DNA from 2 places in the Cupriavidus phytorum genome. Region 2 is predicted to be linked to the other one. Evidence: predicted binding sites of a transcription regulator. Region 2 holds the regulator's gene; the other holds the start of a gene.
The links. The regulator NrdR, encoded in region 2, represses ribonucleotide reductase genes. The targets are predictions, from matches to a motif close to CACNANATNTNGTG.
Positions count from the first base shown of each region.

Region 1: a site for NrdR is predicted at 3,247-3,260, ahead of C7416_RS11705 (ribonucleoside-diphosphate reductase subunit alpha). Genes of this name have one in related genera too.

Region 1 is NZ_QKZN01000004.1:75,016-80,590, reverse strand. It holds gene C7416_RS11705 (ribonucleoside-diphosphate reductase subunit alpha) at 84-3,023, opposite strand; gene ampD (1,6-anhydro-N-acetylmuramyl-L-alanine amidase AmpD) at 3,516-4,148, opposite strand; gene C7416_RS11695 (sigma-54-dependent transcriptional regulator) at 4,145-5,575, opposite strand, start outside.
Region 2 is NZ_QKZN01000004.1:530,410-535,984, reverse strand. It holds gene tolQ (protein TolQ) at 1-291, opposite strand, end outside; gene ybgC (tol-pal system-associated acyl-CoA thioesterase) at 288-692, opposite strand; ZMP/ZTP riboswitch at 858-983, shown strand; gene glyA (serine hydroxymethyltransferase) at 1,108-2,355, shown strand; gene nrdR (transcriptional regulator NrdR) at 2,511-2,975, shown strand; gene C7416_RS13835 (type IV pilin protein) at 2,991-3,449, opposite strand; gene C7416_RS13830 (pilus assembly protein) at 3,455-5,575, opposite strand, start outside.

The DNA.
Region 1 (5,575 bases), 460 kb from region 2:
GCCGGCCCTCTCCCCCGCCCCTCTCCCGCAAGCGGGAGAGGGGAGCAAACCGGGGGTGATTTTTACTCTTTAGGCTTTTTGCCTTATTGGCAGGCTTCGCACTCTTCGAAGCCGGGGTCGCCCGGGCGCATCGTGCAGACCGCGCCTTCGGCTTCCGGCATGGCCGGGGCCGAGGCGGCCGCTGCGTCCAGGGCGGAGCCGCTGTCGCTGCCCGACGACACCGCATTCAGCGAGCCGCGCGACACGGTGGACTTCTCCACGTGGGTGGCGGCCATCGTGCGCAGGTAGTACGTGGTCTTCAGGCCGCGCACCCATGCCAGCTTGTAGGTGTCGTCCAGCTTCTTGCCCGAGGCGCCGGCCATGTAGATGTTCAGGGACTGGGCCTGGTCGATCCACTTCTGGCGGCGGCTGGCGGCTTCGACCAGCCAGGTCGGCTCGACTTCGAACGCGGTGGCGTAGATGTCGCGCAGGTCTTGCGGGATGCGGTCGATGCGCGACAGCGAGCCGTCGAAGTACTTCAGGTCGGCAACCATCACCTCGTCCCACAGGCCGCGTTCCTTCAGGTCGCGCACCAGGTAGTCATTGACCACGGTGAACTCGCCCGACAGGTTGGACTTGACGTACAGGTTCTGGAAGGTCGGCTCGATGCAAGCGGACACGCCGATGATGTTCGAAATGGTCGCGGTCGGCGCGATCGCGATGCAGTTCGAGTTGCGCATGCCGTGCTGCTTGATGCGGGCGCGCAGGCTGTCCCAGTCCATGGTGCTGGACAGGTCCACTTCCAAGTAGCCGCCGCGCTCTTCGGCCAGCAGCTTGAGCGAGTCCTGCGGCAGGATGCCGCGGTCCCACAGCGAGCCTTCGTAGGTGCTATAGCGGCCGCGCTCTTCGGCCAGCTCGGTCGACGCCTGGTAGGCGTAGTAGCACACCGCTTCCATCGAGGTGTCGGCGAACTGCACCGCGGCCTTGCTGGCGTACGGGGTGCGCAGCACGTGCAGGCAGTCCTGGAAGCCCATGATGCCCATGCCGACCGGACGGTGGCGCAGGTTGGAGTTGCGGGCCTTGTCGACAGCGTAGTAGTTGATGTCGATGACGTTATCCAGCATCCGCATGGCGGTGCGGATGGTCTTCTGCAGCTTGGCGTGATCCAGCGCGTAGGTGCCATCGGCCTGCTTGGCCAGGTGGGCCACCAGGTTGACCGAACCCAGGTTGCACACGGCGATTTCGCTGTCGTTGGTGTTCAGCGTGATTTCCGTGCACAGGTTGGAGCTGTGGACGACGCCGACGTGCTGCTGCGGGCTGCGGATGTTGCACGGATCCTTGAAGGTGATCCACGGGTGGCCGGTTTCGAACAGCATGCCCAGCATCTTGCGCCACAGTTGCAGCGCCGGCAGCTTCTTGAACAGCTTCAGTTCGCCGCTGGCGGCCTTGGCTTCATAGCCCAGGTAGGCCTTCTCGAATTCCTTGCCGACCTTGTCGTGCAGGTCCGGGCAGGTGGCGGGCGAGAACAGGGTCCACTCGCCGCCTTCCATCACGCGCTTCATGAACAGGTCCGGGATCCAGTTGGCCGTGTTCATGTCGTGGGTGCGGCGGCGGTCGTCGCCGGTGTTCTTGCGCAGCTCCAGGAATTCTTCGATGTCCAGGTGCCACGTTTCCAGGTAGGCGCAGACGGCGCCCTTGCGCTTGCCACCCTGGTTCACGGCGACGGCGGTGTCGTTCACCACCTTCAGGAACGGCACCACGCCTTGCGACTTGCCGTTGGTGCCCTTGATGTGCGAGCCGAGTGCGCGCACGTTGGTCCAGTCATTGCCCAGGCCGCCGGCGAACTTGGACAGCAGCGCGTTTTCCTTCAGCGCTTCGTAGATGCCTTCCAGGTCGTCCGAGACGGTGGTCAGGTAGCACGACGACAGCTGCGAGCGGCGGGTGCCGGAGTTGAACAGGGTCGGCGTGGACGACATGAAGTCGAACGACGACAGCAGCTGGTAGAACTCGATGGCGCGCGCTTCGCGGTCCTTCTCGTTCAGCGCCAGGCCCATGGCCACGCGCATGAAGAAGGCCTGCGGCATTTCGATGCGGGTTTCATCGATATGCAGGAAGTAGCGGTCGTACAGGGTCTGCAGGCCCAGGTAGTTGAACTGGAAGTCGCGGCCGGCGTCCAGCGCGGCGCCCAGGCGGGCCAGGTCGAAGGTGGCCAGCTTTTCGTCCAGCAGCTCGGCTTCGATGCCGCGGGCGATGAACTTGGGGAAGTATTCGGCGTAGCGCGTGGCCATCTCGGCCTGGGTCACTTCGGTGCCCAGGATTTCCTTGCGGATGGTGTGCAGCAGGATGCGGGCGGTGACCTGGCTGTAGTCCGGGTCTTTTTCGATCAGGGTACGCGCGGCCAGGATGGCGGAGTCGTACACCTGCGTCATCGGCACGCCTTCGTACAGGTTCTTCAGCGTTTCCTTCAGGATCGGCTCGGCGCTGACGGCATCGCCCAGGCCGGAGCAGGCGTTGTCGATCAGCGCGTGCAGCGCGACGATATCCAGCGGCTTGGTCACGCCGGCGTCGGTCACGTTGATGCTGATGCCGGCTTCCTGCACGCGAGCCACGGCCTGCGCGCTGGCGCTGGCGCGCTCGGCCTTGCGCTTCTCGCGATACAGCACGTAGGCGCGGGCCACTTCATGCTCGCCCGAGCGCATCAGCGACAGCTCGACCTGGTCCTGCACGTCTTCGATATGGATGGCGCCACCGCTCGGGCGGCTTCGCACCAGCGCGCGCACCACGTTGTCGGTCAGCTGCTCGACGATCTCGCGCACGCGCGCGCTCGCGGCGCCCTGCCCGCCGTTGACGGCGAGGAAGGCCTTGGTCATGGCAACGGCGATCTTGGACGGCTCGAACGCCACCACGGCACCGTTGCGACGAATGATCTTGTGATCCGGGTAATTCGTGGTCGCGGCGCTGGGGGTCTGCTGCGTGGTCGAAGCCTGGCTGGCAACGCCGGCGGCGGCGCCACCCGTGGTGATTTCGTTCTGGGCCGTTTGCATGAGAACTCCTGTTTTTACCCTGGCAATAAGAGACAAAGAGTCCCTGGCGAAATGCGGCGAAAAAGAACGTCCCTCCCGGCTGCATAGCGGGTGCGACTGACTGCCTTTACGTGAACATTTCGCCAGGGACTCTTGTGATGCCGGCCTTGCGGGAGAGGTTTGCAGTCGATGCGCGAACTTCGCGGCTGCTGCCTCGCTCCTGGGGCCGGCTCCCCGGTTTGACTACTAGATATAGTGTGTGACGCGGAAAACTGGGCTAAGTATAGTGAAACGAATCCGAATGACCAGTCTTGACAACCGCTATTTGGGGCACGGCGGCGGCTGTGCGGCAGCGCCACATGCCCGCAAGCCTAGTACTCGCAAGGCTTTCGGCCAGACCGTTCGCAACTGCACATTTCACAAAAATTTTTTTGATTGTTGCGAGGTTGCGATAGCCCCACACCGACGTGGGGCATCGGTGCCCAAATGGCGAGCACGGGGCAGCAAATGACGTTAGGAATCCGTCACCTGCCCAGCGGCGCCAGGACACTGGTAGGGCAACATTTGGGGGCCGATGCCCGCCTGCCTGGCAAACCGCGCCCAGTCGAAATGCGGGCCGGGATCAGTCTTGCGGCCCGGCGCGATGTCGCTGTGGCCGGCAATCGCGCGGACCGGGTAGGCGGCCATCAGCGCGGGCACCAGCGCGGCCACGGTGTCGTACTGGGCTTTGGTGAACGGCAGGTCGTCGCAGCCTTCGATCTCGATGCCGATCGAAAAATCGTTGCAGCGCGCGCGGCCGAAGAAGTCTGACTGCCCGGCATGCCAGGCGCGCTGCGTGCACGGCACGAACTGCACCAGTTCGCCCGTGCGCGTCACCAGGAAGTGCGCCGACACCTGGACCTGGTGGATGGTGGCAAAGAACGGGTGCTTGCCCGGATCGAGCCGGTTCTGGAAGAAGGCCTCGATGTCGCCGCTGCCGAACTGGCCGGGCGGCAGGCTGATGTTGTGCAGCACCACCAGGTCCACCGGCATGCCGTCCGGGCGCGCGTCGCAATTGGGCGACGGCACGCGCCGGGCGGCCGGAACCCAGCCGTCGGCACCGGGCAGATAGGACAAGGACGACGACGAGGACGCGGGCGCGGTCATGGCGTGCCCTCGCCTTCCACGGCGCCGCGGTCGGCGGCGTCCATGGCCTCGCGGATGCCCAGCTGCTGGATGCGGTAGCGCAGCTGGCGCAGGTTCAGGCCCAGCAGCGGCGCGGCCGCGGTGCGGTTGAAGTTGGTCTGCGCCAGCGCCTGCAGGATCAGTTCGCGCTCTACCGCCTCCAGCCTGGCGGGCAGGTCGATCGGGAAGACGATGCCGCGGCAGGCGCGCTCGGCGGGGTCGCCGGCAGGCTCGGGTTCAGGCGCGGCGAGGGCGGCAGCAGCCGCTGGGGGCGATTCGGCCGGAACCGGCGCAGGCGTGGGAGCGGTCGGCGCGGCCGCACCCGCTGTCGTGCCCGAGGGCGCGTAAGGGTATGGCGCCATCGGCTGCGGCACCATCGCCGGCGTCGGGGCAGGCATCAGCCCGGCGCTCCCGGCGCCCGCGTCCAGCGGCCCCAGGTCGGCCAGCTCGATGTCTTCGCTCTCGGCAAACGCGTAGGCGCGCTCGAGCAGGTTTTCCAGCTCGCGCACATTGCCCGGGAACGGATAGGCCACCAGCCGCTGCAGCGCCGCCGGCGACAGCCGCTTGGGATGCGCATCGCCGTAGCGCACCGCCAGGTGGTCCAGGATGGCGCGCGCCAGCACCGGGATGTCTTCGCCGCGCTCGCGCAGCGTGGGCATGCGCAGCGCCAGCACGTTCAGGCGGTAATACAGGTCTTGCCGGAACTGCCCGGCCGCCACCATCGCGGCCAGGTCCTTGTGGCTGGCGCACATCACGCGCACGTCGACGGCGTCTTCGCGGCTGGCGCCGATCTTGCGCACGCGGCGCTCCTGCAGCGCGCGCAGCAGCTTGACCTGCATCGGCAACGGCAGGTCGGCCACCTCGTCGAGCAGCAGCGTGCCGCCGTTGGCGGCCTGGAAGAAGCCGCCGCGCTCGGCATCGGCGCCGGTGAACGCCCCTTTGACGTAGCCGAAGAACTCGGACTCCATCAGGTTTTCGGGGATGGCGCCGCAGTTGACGGCGACGAACGGATGCGCGGCCCGACTGCTGATCGCATGAATGGCCTGTGCCGCGCGCTCCTTGCCGCTGCCGGATTCGCCGCTGATCACCACCGGCGCCATGCTGCGCGCCAGCCGCGACAGCGAGCGCCGCACCTCCTGCATCGCGGCGGAATGGCCGGGCAGCAGCGCCGCGGCGCGGTCAGCGGCCTGCTCCGCCGCCGTGGCAGCATCTGCGTCGGCGTTGTCGCGCGACTGGCGGCCCAGCGCGTTCAGCACCAGGCTGCGCAGCTGCTCCAGCGACACCGGCTTGGCGATGTAGTCGAAGGCGCCGGCCTTGAGCGCTTCGACGGCGTTGTCGGCGCTGCCGTAGGCGGTGATCACGGCCACCGGGATGCGCTCCGGCGCGGCCGACAGCTGGCGCACGATCTC
Region 2 (5,575 bases):
CAGGAACTCGCCCATGCCGGATTCGAAGATCCGTTCCAGCGCACCGGTGTTGTGGCGGTTGTTGACGGCGCTGTTATAGAGCGCCTGCAGGTCGCCGCCGGCCCAGAAGTCGCGCTCGAAGCCTTCGGTCTGGGTGCGCGCCGAACGCACCGCCAGGTGCTTGCGGAAGATATAGGTCCACGAAAACAGCGACATGACGAGCAACAGCGCCATGACGGCCTGTGCCAGCACGCTGGCGTGGAGCACCAGCGTTACGATCGACATGTCTTGCGTGACGGTCACGGGATTCATCGTGCTGACTTGATGGTGGCTAGAACGGGGTCGGGGATCGGGGCAGGGCGGAAAGTGCTTTTGTCGACGCAGCCAACGCGGATCGCGCCGGTCGCGAGCATCAGCTCGCCACGCCAGGCTTCCTGGGTGAACTGCACCGAAGCCGGGCCGACCCGGTCGATGCGCGTGCGGATCTCAAGCTGGTCGTCCAGCCGGGCGGGCGCATTGTAGTCCACCGCCGTACTGCGGACGATGAAGACCACGCCCGCCTGGTCGGCGAGCGCCTGCTGTTCGATGCCGAGCGAGCGCAGCCACTCGGTGCGGGCGCGCTCGAAGAACTTGAGGTAGTTGGCGTAGAACACTACGCCGCCTGCATCGGTGTCTTCCCAGTACACCCGCAGGGTCCAGACAAAGTTTGGCATGGCCGCGATTGTAACGGAGAGCGATACCCGTTTCGTGTAAACCCGCAGGACGACTTTGCAACAGCAAGTTGCTGGCCAGGCCCGCGCCAGCCCTTGCCAGCGCTTGCCTGGCGGGTTCACGGCTTGCGGCGGGCGGCCGCCTCGCGCTACACTGCGCGCAACCATTCCATCTTGCGCGACTGGCGAAGTCAGTGGGCACTACCACGAGGAAGCGCAAGTTCTCTGGCGTGAAGTTTCCAAACGCCATGGCGTTGACGCGAGTCATGCCTGCCGCTCGCCTGGGCAGCGAATGGGAAGCAGGGTGCGCCCTGCGCCGACGGCCAAGCCGCCGCCGGTGCCGGTCGCCGCTAGCCTTCCCCGCGCGCCCTACCCCCGATGCCTGAATCGGATTCCCTTTTTTCAGACGAGTTTCGCCATGTTCGAACGCAGCCGTTTTACGATCGACCAGATCGACCCCGAGGTCTTTGCCGCCATCCAGCAGGAAAACCAGCGCCAGGAAGACCACATCGAGCTGATCGCCTCCGAGAACTACACCTCGCCCGCGGTGATGGCCGCGCAGGGTTCGCAGCTGACCAACAAGTACGCCGAGGGCTATCCCGGCAAGCGCTACTACGGCGGTTGCGAGTACGTCGACATCGTCGAGCAGCTGGCCATTGACCGCGTCAAGCAGCTGTTCGGCGCCGAGGCCGCCAACGTGCAGCCCAATTCGGGCTCGCAGGCCAACCAGGGCGTGTACTTCGCCGTGCTCAAGCCGGGCGACACCATTATGGGCATGAGCCTGGCCGAGGGCGGCCACCTGACCCACGGCATGGCGCTGAACATGAGCGGCAAGTGGTTCAACGTGGTCAGCTACGGCCTCAACGCCCAGGAAGACATCGACTACGACGCGCTCGAAAAGCTGGCGCAAGAGAAGAAGCCCAAGCTGATCATCGCCGGCGCCTCGGCCTTCGCGCTGCGCATCGACTTCGAGCGCATCGGCCGCGTCGCCAAGTCGATCGGCGCCTACTTCATGGTCGACATGGCCCACTACGCCGGCCTGATCGCCGCGGGCGTCTACCCGAACCCGGTGCCGCACGCCGACTTCGTCACCACCACCACCCACAAGAGCCTGCGCGGCCCGCGCGGCGGCGTGATCCTGATGAAGGCCGAGCACGAGAAGGCGATCAACTCGTCGATCTTCCCCGGCATCCAGGGCGGCCCGCTGATGCACGTGATCGCCGGCAAGGCGGTGGCGTTCAAGGAAGCGCTGACGCCGGAGTTCAGGGAATACCAGCAGCAGGTGGTGAAGAACGCCGCCGTGCTGGCCGAGACCCTGATCGCGCGCGGCCTGCGCATCGTCTCGGGCCGCACCGAGAGCCACGTGATGCTGGTCGACCTGCGCGCCAAGAACATCACCGGCAAGGAAGCCGAGCGCATCCTGGGCGAGGCGCACCTGACCGTGAACAAGAACGCGATTCCGAATGACCCGGAAAAGCCGTTCGTCACCTCCGGCATCCGCGTCGGCTCGCCGGCCATGACCACGCGCGGCTTCAAGGAAGAAGAAGCCCGCATCGTCGGCAACCTGATCGCCGACGTGCTGGACAACCCGCACGACGCCGCCAACATCGCCGCGGTGCGCGAGCAGGTGTCGGCGCTGACCAAGCGTTTCCCGGTCTACGGCTGACGCTGACAGGCCGCCCGCGCGCACGCGCACGGGTGGCCGGCAGCTCCGCGGTCCGCGCCACCCCCGGCGCTGGCCGCGGGCCTCGCCAACCCGCCCCGCCGCCGCAGAACGACAACACGGACAAGGCGATGGGGTTCAACTGAAGGTGGTCCGGCATGAAATGCCCCTTTTGCGGTCATTCCAATACCCAGGTTCTCGACACCCGCATGTCGGAAGACGGCGATGCCGTGCGCCGGCGCCGCCGCTGCGAAGCCTGCGACCGCCGCTTCACCACCTATGAGCGGATCGAGCTGTTCTTCCCCGCCATCGTCAAGAAAAACGGCTCGCGCGTGGACTACGCCCGCGCCAAGCTGAAGGATTCGATGCGCCTGGCCTTGCGCAAGCGCCCGGTCTCGGCCGAAGCCATCGACGAAGCCATCACCCGGATCGAAGAAAAGCTGCTGGCGCTGGGCGAGAAGGAAATCCCCAGCAGCCAGGTCGGCGAACTGGTGATGCGCGAGCTGCGCAAGCTCGACAAGATTGCCTATATCCGCTTTGCCTCGGTCTACCGCAGCTTTGAAGACGTGTCCGAATTCTCGGACGTGCTGGCCGAAGTCACCGCCGGCAGCGGCAAGCGCTGACGCCCGCGTTTTCCGCTACCAGCACTGCGCCGACGCCACGCCGGCGCGCATCCCCGTGTTCCCCTGCAGCCCAAGGTGGTTGAGGGTATAGCTGCCGCAGTCGTCCCCCGCCTGCGGGCCGACCGGCGCCGCGGTCGCGGTATAGCTGGTGGCCGGATTGCCCGCCACCACCGTCAGCTGGTAGTAGGCCTGTCCGCCCGACTGGACCGCCACAGGGAACGCGTCGCCGGCATATCCCAGCGCCGCGGGCGTGCCGCCATAGACGTTCTGCGTGCTGAACAGCCGCTCCTGGCGCGCCGCGAGATCCAGCAAGGCGGTCTTGGCGTCGGTGCGGCGCGACTTGCGCACGTGCTCCGTGTAGGACGGATAGGCGATCGCGGCCAGGATCGCGGCAATCGCCACCGTGATCATCAGCTCGATCAGCGTGAAGCCGGCGGCGGCGCGCCGCGGCAGCGGGAAGGCAGGCAGGTTCATGGTGGTCAGCGCAGCCGGATCCAGTTGAGACGGGCGCCCGCGCCGTTGGCGCCGGGGTTGATCTGGGTGATGGCACCGCTGCCGCCCACGGTCTGCTGCACCAGGTAGGGCCGCTTCTTCGCCGTCACCACCGATGGCGTGCCGGTGCCGCTCAGGCCGATGCCGCTGACGATGCCGTTGTTCAGCAGCGGGAAGCTGCTGCTGTTGGTGCTGCTGAAGAACGACTGCGCGGCCGCGCCGCCCGAGCCCATCGACACGCCAATGGTGAAGCCCGACGGCACCTCGGCATTGCACGACAGCGCCTGCGACAGCGCCGAACTGGGCGGGATGGTGGTGTTGACGATCACCATGCCGTAGGCGATCACCGGGTTGTAGATCACCTGCTCGCGCGTGGCCGACGGCAGCGGCAGCTGCCAGCCGTACTTGTTGTTGCCGCTGGCGCAGGCGCTCGAGCCCTGCCAGCACACCTTGTTGGCGCTGACCGTGCGCACCGTCACCGTGCTGCCGGCCGCCCGCCCTTCGGCGGTAATCGATTGCTGCGTCAGGTTGGCGGCGGACAGCGGCCGGGTGGCGCTGGCCAGCGACGCATAGCGGGCCTGCGCGCCGGCCACCGCGTTCCATCCCGCCATGTCCCAGTCCCACACGCCATACAGCCCCTGCCCGCCCGGCTCGAACACCGCTTCGCTGCCCTGCGTCTGCTCCAGCCGGCGGCCCGTGCCGAACGCGACCACCACGCGCGGCATCGCCGCGGCGCCGGTTCCGGTGCCGGGCACCGAGCCCACCGCCACCCTGGTGGAGATCGGCTTGCCGCCGGTCTGCATCAGCGGGCGGCTGCCGGCGCGCCAGTGGTCCGGATTGTCCGAGGTCAGGTCGAAGCGCCACAGGTTGCCGAACACGTCGCCGGCGTAGACGTAGTCGGTGATGTGGTCGCCGTCGAGATCGGCCGGCGTGACATAGGCAATGCCGTTGCGGCTGCTGGCGCCGGCCGGGTCCTGCTGCGGCCCGTAGCCGGTGCCGAGATAGCGGAAGCTGCGCGAGCCGTCGGCCGGGTCGACCAGCATGATGAACAGGCCGGCCGAGCCGCTCTTGCTGCCCAGGCCGTTGCCGAACAGCACCGCCCACTGGCCGTTGTGCAGGCGGCGGATCACGGGCGTGCCATAGGTGTTGCCGAGGTTGTCGCCGCACGCGCTGTCGCCGGTGCACTGCAGGGTGTTGTTCCACTCGCCGATCACCGTGGCGCTGGCCGCCGCCGGGGTATCGTCGAAGCGCTCCGGATCGGTCACGTCGAGGGCGTAGAGCGCGCCGCCGGTCGCGGCCGCGGCCTTGCTGGCGAGCGGGCCGCCGCGGTTCGCGCCCGGCCCCAGCCCGCCGACCAGCCAGGTATGCCAGGCACCGGCGTAGTAGAGATCGCCGGTGCCGGGCGTGGCATCGACAAACAGGTTGTGCACGTATTGCGGCGAACTGTAGGCGAGCGCCGCATTCGACGACTGGATGGTGTCCAGCACCGCGCCGGGCATGTACGCCAGCACCTCGCGGCCGTCGTTGGGCTTGCCGGCGTCATTGCCGACAAAGGCGCCCGCCGCGTTGTAGTAGCCGGAACGGAAGCCGTGCAGCAGCCCGTCGTTGGCGCCGACATAGACCACGTTGAGCCGCTGAGCCCTGGCTTGGCGGAAGGCGTCGTAGCTGCCGGCAGGCTCGGGCGGGCTGGCGCGCTTGTACAAGGCATCGGTCCAGGGCCCGCTGTACGGCGATGACGGCGCGCCGACCCAGGCCGGGCTGGAATCGATGATGTCGCCCAGCACGCCGGTACGCTTGCGGAACAGCCCGGCGCCGGCCGCGGTCAGCTCCTTGCTGCGGTCCCCGCGCAGGTAGTCGAGGCGGTCGCCGCTCGGTGCGGCATCGCCGGCGGTCAGCTTCGCCTTCTGCGCGGCTGGCAGGTTGGCATCCCAGCGCAGCGGGATGCCGGTGCTGCCGCTCCAGGTCAGGATCCTGCGGCTGTCGGGCGCCTGCGCCACCACCGAGGTGCCGGTCGCCGCGCAGTGGCCGCCGGTCAGCGTGCAATGCGCGTTCCAGTTGGCCACGGTGGCAATCGACACCGAATCGGTGGCGGGATCGTAGAGCAGGTT